One region of the Rhizobium sp. P2_G9 genome, then DNA from elsewhere that is predicted to be linked to it. Evidence: riboswitches for the same ligand, from Rfam matches in the RefSeq annotation. Region 1 holds a riboswitch; the other holds the start of a gene.
The links. A riboswitch is a leader RNA that binds a small molecule or an ion and turns the genes downstream of it on or off. The one in region 1 is predicted to bind S-adenosylmethionine.

Region 1 (6,461 bases):
GCGCCAATTCATCGCCCGAAATGAAGAATTCGCCGCGAAGCGCCTTTTTCTTCGCGGATGCCGCTGAAGGCCTGCCGCGCGATGAATTTCCGCTCGCGCCGTCGTCTTGTCCAGCAGGGCCCCGCCAATTGCGGCAGAGCCCACCATAGCAAAAGGAAAGACWGGTCATGACTGACATTATTGTCCACGGAATCTCCTTCAGCCCCTATGTTCGCAGCGTCGCGATGGCACTCGAGATCAAGGGCGTGCCTTATCGGCATCGGCGTCTTGAACTGCGGCCTGCCGCCGGTGGTCTGGGAAGCCCTGAACACCTCAAGCTTCATCCATTCGGCCGGGTTCCCGTGCTCGATCACGGCGATTTCAGGATCTACGAGACCCAGGCGATCCTGCGTTATCTCGACGCGCGCTTTCCCGAGCAGCCGTTGCAGCCCACCGAACCAAAAGCCCTCGGGCAAATGAGCCAGGCCATGGGCATCCACGACTGCTATATGTTCACGCAGTCGGTTCGGCCGATCGGCGCGCAGCGGGTGGTACGTCCGGCCTTGATGGGCCTTACTCCAGACGAGGCAGTGGTGGCCGAGGCTTTGCCCGTGACGCAAGTCTGTCTAACGGCATTGGATTGTCTACTGGGGAAGAAGCCATTTTTTGGCGGGGATGCACTGTCGCTGGCCGACCTGCTGTTGGCCCCGCAACTGCACTTGATCTCCGGCGTGCCGGAGGTCCGCGCCATGCTGGAAGGCATGGGGCTGTTCGATTGGCTCGAACGGATGGTGGCGCATCCGAGCATGGTTGCCACAATCCCCGTCGAGCTCAATCTGCCGAGCAGCTTGCGGGCGCTCGAAGCGGCGTGAAGTGCGATCGCCGGGATAGGGCAAAGCGCAACGCGTCGCCCTGCCGCGCAAAACCATTCCGGCGGGCTCTTGTCCGCCGGGATTTTGCCGCTCACTCGTGCGCGCGAAAATGCTTCGAGAGCTTCAGCCCCTGCGCCTGGTAGTTTGAGCCCAGACCTGCGCCGTAAAGTGCCTGCGGCAGTTCGCGCATGCGCTCGTAGACCAGGCGGCCGATGATCTGGCCGTGGTCGAGGATGAAGGGCACGTCGTGGCTGCGCACTTCCAGCACGGCGCGAGAGCCGGAGCCGCCGGCCTGTGCGTGGCCGAAGCCGGGGTCGAAGAAGCCGGCATAATGCACCCGGAACTCGCCCACCAGGGGATCGAAGGGCACCATTTCGGCTGCATAGAGCGGCGGCACGTGGACGGCTTCGCGCGAGACGAGGATATAGAATTCGTCTGGGTCGAGGATCAACTCGTTGGCGCCGCGGCTATAGAGCGGTTCCCAGAAATCGTAGACATCGTGTGCTGCCTTGACGTCGACGTCGATGACGGCCGAATGGCGCTTGCCGCGATAGCCGACCAGGCCGTCCGGTCCGGTGCCCTTGAGATCGATGGAAAGGGCAATCGACGAGCCGGCGATAACAGGTGTTTCGCTGGCGACCAGGGTTTCGGCCAGATGCAGCGCCAGCATCTCGCCTTCCTGCAGCAGCGACTGGCCGTCGCGAAAGCGCACCTGCGACAGGCGCGAGCCCTTGCGCACGATGACCGGAAACGTCTTCGGCGAGATTTCGAGATAGAGCGGCCCCTTGTAACCGGCCGGGATCTTGTCGAATTCCTGTGAATAGTCGGTGATCACGCGGGTGAAGATGTCGAGCCGGCCGGTCGAACTCTTGGGGTTGGTCGAGGCCGACAGCACTTCCGGCAATTCCAGGCTTTCGAGCAGCGGCACGATATAGACGCAGCCGGTTTCCAGCACCGCACCTTGGCTGAGATCGACGACATGCAGCTTCAGCCGGTCGAGCTTGTCGGCGACGCGTTTGTGCGGGCCGGGCAGGAAAGAAGCACGGACTCGGAAGGCCTGCGCGCCGAGCCGGAGATCGAGGCTCGCCGGCTGCACCTGGTCGACGTCCAATGCTTTCTCGGCCTTCAGCCGGCCTTCGTCCCAAAGCGCCCTGATCGCGCGGTCTGCCAATATGCCTGCCATTCTGCCCTCATTTTCGCCGGACAATAGAAACCCATCCACATTGACGCAAGCGACCAGATGCGATAAGCCGCAGTTATTCCGTGGTGATTTGGCCGGCCGGCTTGCAGCCACGTTAAACAAGTAGCTAAAAAGGCCGGGTTCGTGATGAAACCGGCTTGCTTTATGCGGCCGGTTTTTTGTTTTTGAGGGTGATGCACATGAGCAAGAAGAACTGGCGTCCGGCAACCAAACTCGTCCATGGCGGCACGCTCCGCTCGCAGTTCGGTGAAATGTCGGAAGCGATCTTTTTGACGCAGGGCTTTTATTACAATTCCTCCGAAGCCGCCGAGGCGCGTTTCAAGGGCGAGGATGACGGCTTCATCTATGCCCGTTACGGCAGCCCCACCAATGACATGTTCGAAAAGCGCATGTGCCTGCTCGAAGGTGCGGAAGATGCGCGCGCCACCGCGTCCGGCATGGCCGCCGTCTCTGCCGCGATCCTCTGCCAGCTCAAGGCCGGCGACCATATTCTTGRGGCCCGCGCCCTGTTCGGCTCCTGCCGCTGGGTGGTCGAGACGCTGGCGCCGAAATACGGCATCGAATTTACGCTGATCGACGGCAAGCATCTGGAGAACTGGGAAAAGGCAATCCGGCCGAACACCAAGGTGTTCTTCCTCGAAAGCCCGACCAATCCGACGCTGGAAGTGGTCGATATTGCCGGCGTCGCCAAGCTCGCCAACCAGATCGGCGCCAAGGTCGTGGTCGACAATGTCTTCGCCACGCCGCTGTTCCAGAAGCCGCTCGAACTCGGCGCCCATGTCGTCGTCTACTCCGCCACCAAGCATATCGACGGTCAGGGCCGCGTGCTGGGCGGCGTGGTGCTGTCGAGCAAGGAATGGATCGACGCCAACCTGCATGACTATTTCCGCCATACCGGCCCGGCCATGTCGCCTTTCAATGCCTGGGTGCTGCTCAAGGGCATGGAGACCATGGCGCTGCGCGTCCGCCAGCAGACGGAAAACGCCGCCAAGATCGCCGATTTCCTCGCCAATCACAGCGCCGTCTCCAAGGTGATCTATCCCGGTCGCAAGGACCATCCGCAGGCCGAGATCATCGCCCGGCAGATGACCGGCGGCTCGACGCTGGTCGCCTTCGAGCTGAAGGGCGGCAAGAGCGCGGCTTTCGCCTTCCAGAACGCGCTCGATATCATCAGCATCTCCAACAATCTCGGCGACGCCAAGAGCCTGATCACCCATCCGGCGACGACGACGCACAAGAATTTGAGTGAGGATGCGCGTGGCGAGCTTGGCATTGGGCCGGGCATGGTGCGGTATTCGGCCGGTATCGAGGATGTGGAGGATTTGATCGAGGATTTCGATCAGGCGTTGGGGAAGATCAAGTAAGTCAGCGATCCGGGGCTGCCCCCCCCTCTGCCCTGCCGGGCATCRCCCCCTCAAGGGGGGAGATTGGCCAGACGCCGGCTCCCTGGCTCAAACTAGCGTCGAGTGCACGGAATACGACAGAAGATTGGTGCGAGGCAGCGCCTCATCCAATCTCCCCCCTTGAGGGGGAGATGTCCGGCAGGACAGAGGGGGGTGATCACGTGCGCCGAGCCTGCGATCCAACAATCCACCCCTTGTGGTCAGAACCCAGACAGCGCTACTAATTGTCAGACCATTGCCTGCCGCAAGGAATTCGCACCATGTCCGACACCACGCCGAAACGCCGTCTCCGCTCCCAGGACTGGTTCGACAACCCTGACCATATCGACATGACGGCGATCTATCTCGAGCGCTTCATGAACCAGGGGATCACGCCCGAGGAACTGCGCTCCGGCAGACCGATCATCGGCATCGCGCAATCGGGCAGCGACATCAATCCCTGCAATCGTCACCATATCGAGCTGGCCAAGCGCACCCGCGACGGCATTCGCGATGCCGGTGGCATTCCGATTGAATTTCCCACCCATCCGCTGTTCGAGAACTGCAAGCGCCCGACCGCGGCGCTCGACCGCAATCTCGCCTATCTCGGCCTGGTCGAAGTGCTCTATTCCTATCCGTTCGACGGCGTCGTGCTGACCACCGGCTGCGACAAGACGACGCCCTCGGCAATCATGGCGGCGTCGACCGTCGATATTCCGGCGATCGTGCTCTCCGGCGGGCCGATGCTCGACGGTTGGCACGAAGGTGACCTCGTCGGTTCCGGCACCGTGTTCTGGCGATCGCGCCGCAAGCTGTCGGCCGGTGAGATCAACGAGCAGCAGTTCCTCGAGGCGGCGATGGATTCGGCTCCTTCGATCGGCCACTGCAACACCATGGGCACGGCCTCGACGATGAATGCGCTGGCCGAGGCGCTCGGCATGTCGCTGACCGGCTGCGGCAATATTCCAGCCGCCTATCGCGAGCGCGGCCAGATGGCCTATCGGACCGGCCGCCGCGCTGTCGAAATCGTCTTCGAAGATCTGAAGCCGTCCGATATCCTGACCCGCGAGGCCTTCCTTAACGCCATTCGCACCAATACGGCCATCGGCGGTTCGACCAACGCGCAGCCGCATCTCGCAGCAATGGCCAAGCATGCGGGCGTCAAACTCTATCCCGAAGATTGGCAGGTGCATGGCTATGACATTCCGCTGCTCGCCAATGTCCAGCCGGCCGGTCAATATCTCGGCGAGCGCTTCCATCGCGCCGGCAGCACGCCGGCCGTGATGTGGGAACTGCTTCAGGCCGGCAAGCTCGACGGCGACTGTCGCACCGTCACCGGCAAAACCATGGCCGAGAATCTCAGGGGACGCGAGGCGAAAGACCGCGAAGTCATCCGCCCGTTCAACGATCCGCTCAAGGAGCGTGCCGGCTTCCTCGTGCTCAAGGGCAATCTGTTCGATTTTGCGATCATGAAGATGAGCGTCGTCTCCGAGGATTTTCGTGCCCGCTACCTGCAGGAGCCCGGCCATGAAGGCGTGTTCGAGGGCAAATGCGTCGTCTTCGACGGCTCGGAGGATTATCACGCCAGGATCAACGATCCGGCGCTCGGCGTGGACGAGAACACCATCCTGGTCATCCGCGGCGCCGGCCCGATCGGCTGGCCGGGCTCGGCCGAAGTGGTCAACATGCAGCCGCCGGATCATCTGCTCAAACGCGGCATCAAGAGCCTGCCGACCATCGGCGACGGTCGCCAGTCGGGCACCGCCGACAGCCCGTCGATCCTCAACGCCTCACCGGAAAGTGCCGCGGGCGGCGGGCTTGCCTGGCTACGCTCGGGCGACGTGATCCGCATCGATTTCAACCAGGGCCGTTGCGACATGCTGGTCGACACGGCCGAGATCGAGCGCCGCAAGGGCGACGGCATCCCGCCCGTGCCGCCCGACCGCACGCCCTGGCAGCGCCTCTACCGCCGTTCGGTGACGCAGCTGTCGGAAGGTGCGACATTGGAAGGCATGGACGAATTCCGCCAGGTCGCCAGGATACCGCCGCGGCACAATCACTGACAGCCTTCGGCTGATCGGGCTTCGGCCGAACGGCTTCGGTGCGTTTTCGCACCAACCCACTTTCCCATTGCAATATAGGGTCACGGAACATATCATGAACAAATGGTTCAGATAAGGCTCCGAGACAAGCTCGCAATCCTCAGCGACGCGGCCAAATATGACGCTTCCTGCGCGTCGAGCGGCACGACCAAGCGCAACTCGGCCGATGGAAAAGGCCTTGGCTCGACCGAAAGCATGGGCATCTGCCATGCCTATGCGCCTGATGGACGCTGCATTTCGCTGTTGAAAATCCTGATGACCAATTTCTGCATCTATGATTGCGCCTATTGCATCAACCGGGTGTCCAGCAATGTGAAGCGGGCGCGGTTCACCGCGGAGGAGGTCGTCTGGCTGACGCTGGAATTCTATCGGCGCAATTACATCGAGGGTCTGTTCCTATCTTCCGGCATCATCAAGTCGCCTGACGATACGATGGGCGAGATGGTGCGGATTGCGCGCGACCTGCGGCTGGTGCATCATTTCCGCGGCTATATCCATCTCAAGACCATTCCCGACGCGGCGCCCGCGCTCGTCGAGGAAGCCGGGCTTTATGCCGATCGGCTGTCGGTCAATATCGAGCTGCCAAGCGATGCATCGGTGACCCGGTTTGCGCCGCAAAAAAGTCCGCTCTCGATCCGCAAATCCATGGCTGAGCTCAAGATGAAGATCGCCGAGCATGGCGAGCCGACGCTGGCGAGCAAGACGACCAAGCGCTTCACGCCCGCCGGCCAGAGCACGCAGATGATCATCGGCGCCGACGGCAGTTCGGATGCCGATATCCTGGCGCGCAGCGAATCGCTCTATAGCGGCTATGGCCTCAGGCGGGTCTATTATTCCGCCTTCAGTCCGATCCCGGATTCCTCGCAGGCTCTGCCGCTGATCAAGCCGCCGCTGATGCGGGAACACCGGCTCTACCAGGCCGATT
Region 2 (6,461 bases), on a different contig from region 1:
GGTGCCACGAACATCGTCCTGCTTGGGCTTAACATGCGCGATGGCCTGAAGATGAAGGGCCGGCTCCGCCGCCGGCCGGCTTGATCCGGATCGTCGCGATGGGCTGTTTCGCGATGGTGAACGGCTGATCGGGAGCCGGCCGTTCGATAGGCTCTATTGCTCCGAAAGCTTCATCTCCGGATCATAGTCCTTCCCCACAACCTCTTTCACCACAGCCTGTCCAGCCATCATCAGCTTGGTGTCGGCATTATAGGCATAGGTCGGCGACCCCTCTAATACCCAGCCTTTGTTGAGCGCAGCGGAGACCTTGTGGCAGAAGGAAGCGTCGTCCGGGCCGGTGAGGAAGCGGTAGAGTTTCATGCGTTTGTCCTTGCTTTGATTGCCTCGACCCTGGCCATCAGCGCCAGGGCTTGTTGGTAATGCAGCCGCTCGACCATCTTGCCGTCGATCGATGTGGCATTCAGCCCCGCAGCTTCGGGGCTGGAGAAGGCGGCGATGATTGCTTCCGCTTCCGCGACTTCTTCAGGCGACGGCCGGAAATGCCGGTTGGCTGCCTCGATCTGCGCCGGATGGATCAGCATCTTGCCGTCGAAGCCCATGGCGCGGCCTTGGGCGCATTCGGCCTCGAAGGGGGCAAGGTCGCGGAAATCATTGGAGACGGAATCGAGCACCGTCAGCCCGAAGGCGCCGGCGGCGAGCACTGTCTGCATCAGCCAGGGCATGACGAAGCGGCGTTCCGGGTCCGGCGGGACGCCCGTGTCTTTCCGGAGATCGTTGAGGCCGACCACGAGGCAATCAAGCCGACCGCCGGCTGTCCTGCCGGTTTCGGCGATCGGTCCCGCATTGAGGATGGCGAGCGGTGTCTCCATCATCGCCCAGATGCGCAGGCTCTCCGGTGCTTCGCTATCGGCAAGGACGCCGGCGAGTTCGAGGATATCGTCTGCCGTCTTGACCTTGGGCAGCAGCACGGCATCCGGCTGGCAATCCATGACCAGGCTGAGGTCGTCCGTATAGTGCGGCGATGAGATGTCATTGACGCGGATGATGATCTCGCGATCCCTCAGCGGCCTTTCGGCGAGGAAATTGCGGATGTTGCGGCGCCCGTCTTCCTTGGCGCTCTCGGCGACAGAGTCCTCAAGGTCTAGGATCACCCCGTCCATCGCCAGCGACGGCAGTTTGGCGATGGCTCTTTCGTTGGAAGCGGGCAGGCTGAGGATGGAGCGGTGCAGCAGTGTCATTTTCGGGTCATAGCATTGTTTTGGAGCCGTTATGGCGCGACTTTCGCCTTATTTCAAGAATATGTGAAACTCTGTATCGAGGTATGCCTTGCATTTGAGGGGAAACTGCCCCACATTAAAAATGTTAAAAAATGGTGGTTGCCATGAGAAGTGTACGTTCTTTTCTACTGACACTCGCCGGCCTGACCTTCGTGGCCGTGGCCGCGCTGTTTACCGCTTCGATCGGCCTGGCGATTGCCGGCGCGGTTTCGGTGCTGCTGCTCGGCCAGTGGCTGTCGAGCCTGCTCTCGGACAAACCGGCGCCGGTGCGTGCCTATGCCCGCGCACGGACACGCCGCGAACAGGACCAGATGCGCGTCTGGAACGACGGCAAGGGCACGATTATCGACATGTGATGAGGCGGCCGGGCGTGAGCCTTGGCCGATCGGAAGGCGGACGATTCGTTCCGCCTTTTTTGTTGCCCTGAATTTCCTCCGACAGTATCGTCACCGCGCATTTCCCGAAGAGCAGGCCGCATGCAGTTTACCGGTACCGAGCACTATATCGCCGACAAGGACCTGATGATCGCTGTCAACGCCGCGATCCGGCTGGAGCGGCCGCTTCTGGTCAAGGGCGAACCGGGTACCGGCAAGACGGAACTGGCGCGGCAGGTGGCGGCCGGTCTTGGGTTGAAGCTGATCGAATGGAACATCAAGTCCACCACCAAGGCGCAGCAGGGGCTTTACGAATATGACGCCGTCTCGCGCCTGCGTGACAGTCAGCTGGGCGATGAGCGCGTGCATGACATTTCCAACTATATCCGCCGCGGCAAACTCTGGGATGCCTTCGAAGCCGACGAGAAAATCGTTCTTCTGATCGACGAGATCGACAAGGCGGACATCGAATTCCCCAACGACCTGCTGCAGGAACTCGACCGCATGGAGTTCCATGTCTACGAGACCGGCAAGATGGTCCGGGCCAAGGTGCGGCCGATCGTCATCATTACCTCCAACAATGAGAAAGAACTGCCGGACGCCTTCCTGCGCCGCTGTTTCTTCCACTATATCCGCTTCCCCGACGCCGAGATGCTAGGCCGGATTGTCGAGGTGCATTATCCCGGCATCAAGCAGCGGCTGTTGTCGCAGGCGCTGACCCGCTTCTTCGAGATCCGCGAGACGCCTGGGCTGAAGAAGAAGCCCTCGACCTCGGAAGCACTCGATTGGATCCGTTTGCTGGTCGCCGACGATGTCGAACCGGAGACGCTGGCCGCGAGCGACAAGAACGCACTGCCCAAACTGCACGGCGCGCTGCTGAAGAACGAGCAGGATGTGCATCTCTTCGAACGCCTGGCCTTCATGGCGCGCAGGGAGATGCGATAGGGCGCGGTGCCCTAAGCAAGCTTCGCGTCCGTAACCGCCTGCTTTCCACCCGATTGATATTTTCCCTCACCCGGTATAAGAGAAAGACCGTGGTGATTTGCCGGCCGGCTTGCAGCCACGTTAAACAACTCGCTAAATGGGCCACCGCGTATACGGGGACCGGCGAATTGTATTTCGAGCCGGTGTTATGGAGTTCCCCGATGCCGATCAAGATTCCTGATCAATTGCCTGCATTCCAGACCCTGCTGTCCGAAGGCGTTTCGGTGATGACCGATTCCGTCGCCATCCGGCAGGATATCCGTCCGTTGCAGATCGGCCTGCTCAATCTCATGCCCAACAAGATCAAGACCGAGATCCAGATCGCCCGGCTGGTCGGCGCCTCGCCGCTGCAGGTCGAGCTGACGCTGGTGCGCATCGGCGGACACAAGTCCAAGAACACGTCGGAAGAACATCTGCTGTCCTTCTACAAGACCTGGGACGAGGTGAAGGATCGCAAGTTCGACGGCTTCATCATCACTGGCGCGCCGGTCGAGATGCTGGATTATGAGGACGTCACTTATTGGGACGAGCTGACGCAGATTTTTGAATGGACGACGACCAATGTCCATTCGACGCTCAACATTTGTTGGGGCGCGATGGCGGCGGTCTATCACTTCCACAATGTGCCGAAATATACGCTGTCGGAAAAGGCTTTCGGGGTCTATCAGCACCGCAATCTCAACCCGACCTCGCCCTATCTGCTCGGTTTCTCCGACGATTTCGCCGTGCCGGTATCGCGTTGGACCGAGGTGCTGCGCAAGGACATCGACCCGGGATCGGGTCTCGAAGTGCTGATGACCTCGGCCGATACCGGCCTCTGCCTCATCGCCGAGAAGAAGGGCAACCGGCTCTATATGTTCAATCATGTCGAATATGACTCGACCTCGTTGGCCGACGAATATTTCCGCGACCAGTCGGCCGGCGTGCCGATCAAGATGCCGGCGAATTATTTCCCGCACAATGACGAGACCCAGATTCCGCTGAACCGCTGGCGCAGCCATGCGCATCTGTTGTTCGGCAACTGGATCAACCAGGTCTACCAGACGACGCCGTTCGTGCTGGAAAAGATCGGCGAAGAGGAGCGGCTGCAAGAGCGCAGGGTGGCATAGGCGATGTTCCTCCCCTTCTTCCTCGAACTCAAGGCAGCAAAGGTCCCGGTGACGCTCCGGGAATTTTTGACGCTGATGGAGGGGATGGAAGCACATATCGCAGACTACGATGTCGAGGCTTTCTACTATCTGGCGCGGGCATCATTGGTGAAAGACGAGCGGTTCATCGACCGTTTCGACCAGGTTTTCGCGCACTATTTCAAGGGTGTTTCGGCGGTCTCGGGTGCGACCGAGATCGTCGACATCGCCGAAATCCCCGTCGAATGGCTGATGCGGCTCGCGGAAAAACATCTGAGCGAGGAAGAGAAGCGGCTGGTCGAAAGCCTTGGCGGCTTCGAAAAACTGATGGAGACGCTGAAGCAGCGGCTCGCCGAACAGACGGGCCGTCATCAGGGCGGTAATAAGTGGATCGGCACCGGCGGCACCTCGCCCTTTGGCGCCTATGGCTATAATCCCGAAGGTGTCCGTATCGGCCAACCGGAATCGCGTCATCGGCGCGCGGTGAAAGTCTGGGACGAGCGTAATTTCAAAAATCTCGACGATTCGGTCGAGCTTGGCACGCGCAACATCAAAGTCGCATTGAAGCGGTTGCGCCGCTGGGTGCGCGATGGCGCCGACGACGAGCTCGACCTCGACAACACAATTCGCGCGACAGCCGAGCATGGGTGGCTGGACGTGCAGACGCGGCCCGAGCGTCGCAATCGGGTGAAGCTCCTGATGTTCTTCGACATCGGCGGCTCGATGGACGATCACCTGAAGATCGCTGAAGAACTGTTTTCGGCGGCGCGGGCGGAATTCCGTCAGCTCGAATATTTCTATTTCCACAATTGCCTCTATGAAGGTGTCTGGAAGGACAATCTCAGGCGCAAGTCGTCGATGATCCCGACGGAAGACGTGATCCGCACCTATGGTCCCGACTATAAGGTGATCTTTGCCGGCGATGCGTCGATGAGCCCTTATGAGATCAGCATGGCCGGCGGCTCGGTCGAGCATTGGAACAAGGAGCCGGGCGCGGTCTGGCTCAACCGCATCACCGGTCATTTCCGCAAATGGGTCTGGTTGAATCCGGTGGCGGAGAGCTATTGGGGCCATACGCATTCGATCGGCATGATCCGCAGCCTGTTCGGGGGCAAAATGTATCCGCTGACGCTTGGCGGGCTGGAAGCCGCGGCAAAAGAATTGTCGCGATAGGGCGATCGACCCTATATAGGTCGTGCCGAAAGGGAGCATGACAATGACCGAAGCCGCCAAGACCAGCATAGACCAGTCGCAAGTCGACCTTTTCTCGGCCATGGCGGCGGAGTGGTGGAGCCCGACGGGAAAATTCAAGCCGCTGCACAAGTTCAACCCTGTGCGGCTTGCCTATATCCGCGACAAGGTATCGGAAAAATTCGGCCGAGATCCGAAATCGCATAGGCCGCTCGAAGGGCTGCGGGTGCTCGATATCGGCTGCGGTGGCGGCCTGCTCTCCGAGCCGATTGCCCGCATGGGCGCCAATGTGCTGGGTGCCGACGCGTCGGAAAAGAACATTGCCATCGCCCGCATCCATTCGGAGCAGAGCGGCGTGCCGGTCGACTACCGCGCCGTGACCGCTGAGGCACTGGCCGCCGATGACGAAAAATTCGATATCGTGCTCAATATGGAAGTGGTCGAGCATGTCGCCGACGTGCCCTTCTTCATCGAGACCTGCGCCACCATGGTCAAGCCCGGCGGCCTGATGTTCGTCGCCACCATCAATCGCACCTTCAAGGCGGCGGCACTTGCCATCGTGGCGGCGGAAAACATCCTGCGCTGGCTGCCGCGCGGCACGCATCAATATGAAAAGCTGGTGCGGCCGGAAGAGATCGAGAAGCCGCTGAATGCAGCGGGGATGAATGTGATCGACAGGACGGGCGTGTTCTTCAGCCCGTTTACCAATCAGTGGAATCTGTCGAAGGACATGGATGTGAATTACATGCTGTTGGCGGAACGGCAATAGGAGTGTTCCAGCCATGCCCTCGCCCTATGTTCTTTTTTGCTGCGATCCCGAGAATCCGCGAACAGTCGAGCCTTATTTCGCGGTCGAGGTCGAGATTGCGCGGAAATTCGGCTTTACCCCGATAGTGATTGATCATGACGTGGTAGATTGGCGAATGGACCCGGTCGCTGCTCTACGCGAAGCGCGGTTCGATTCTGATGGCTCTGCCGTTTGTTGCGGCCTGTGGCTTCTGCCGGAGGACTATGCCGGGCTCTTCGATGCTTTATCAAGTCGCGGCATCGGCCTGCTCACCTCTCCAGCAAACCATGCGGCTTGCCATTATACACCCAGTTGGTATCCGCCCCTGGCGAAATGGTTGCCTCTGACGAAGTGGTTGCCAGTTTCGCAGATCGACGACCGAGCCGCTATCGAGGCAACACTCTCGGCATTCGGGCCGATCCCGGTTACGGTTGAGGATTGGGTGGAGTATGACGGGGCAAGTGATCCCTCGGACGGGGACCTCCATATTTTGGATGCTTCCGATTTCGACGAAGCACTAAAGACCATCGCACATTTTCGCGAAATGAAGGGCGAGAGGCTGATGGGCGGCTTGGTGTTCAGGGCTTATTTTCGGCTCCAACCTATGGCGGGCCCTCCGTTTGTATACTGTGCCTTCGTCGTCAACGGCAGCGTTGTGGGCTGTTGGCCTTGTGGAGAGTGGGCGGGAGACCCCGGGCCGCCTCCTGCAAAATTGCTGGCG

Region 2: linked by a shared signal. The riboswitch ahead of metA (homoserine O-acetyltransferase MetA) and the one ahead of AC1DYF_RS12610 (O-succinylhomoserine sulfhydrylase) in region 1 are both predicted to bind S-adenosylmethionine.

The regions. Positions count from the first base shown of each region.
Region 1 is NZ_JBFUFK010000013.1:23,981-30,441, forward strand. Features, by position in the region: gene AC1DYF_RS12600 (glutathione S-transferase family protein) at 168-851, shown strand; gene AC1DYF_RS12605 (2'-deoxycytidine 5'-triphosphate deaminase) at 943-2,034, opposite strand; SAM riboswitch at 2,105-2,183, shown strand; gene AC1DYF_RS12610 (O-succinylhomoserine sulfhydrylase) at 2,232-3,416, shown strand; gene AC1DYF_RS12615 (IlvD/Edd family dehydratase) at 3,716-5,497, shown strand; gene AC1DYF_RS12620 (putative DNA modification/repair radical SAM protein) at 5,600-6,461, shown strand, end outside.
Region 2 is NZ_JBFUFK010000021.1:12,554-19,014, reverse strand. Features, by position in the region: gene AC1DYF_RS18430 (hypothetical protein) at 1-84, shown strand, start outside; gene AC1DYF_RS18425 (DUF1737 domain-containing protein) at 154-360, opposite strand; gene AC1DYF_RS18420 (HpcH/HpaI aldolase/citrate lyase family protein) at 357-1,238, opposite strand; gene AC1DYF_RS18415 (hypothetical protein) at 1,382-1,633, shown strand; gene AC1DYF_RS18410 (AAA family ATPase) at 1,754-2,596, shown strand; SAM riboswitch at 2,676-2,753, shown strand; gene metA (homoserine O-acetyltransferase MetA) at 2,797-3,744, shown strand; gene AC1DYF_RS18400 (vWA domain-containing protein) at 3,748-4,935, shown strand; gene ubiG (bifunctional 2-polyprenyl-6-hydroxyphenol methylase/3-demethylubiquinol 3-O-methyltransferase UbiG) at 4,979-5,722, shown strand; gene AC1DYF_RS18390 (ATP-grasp domain-containing protein) at 5,736-6,461, shown strand, end outside.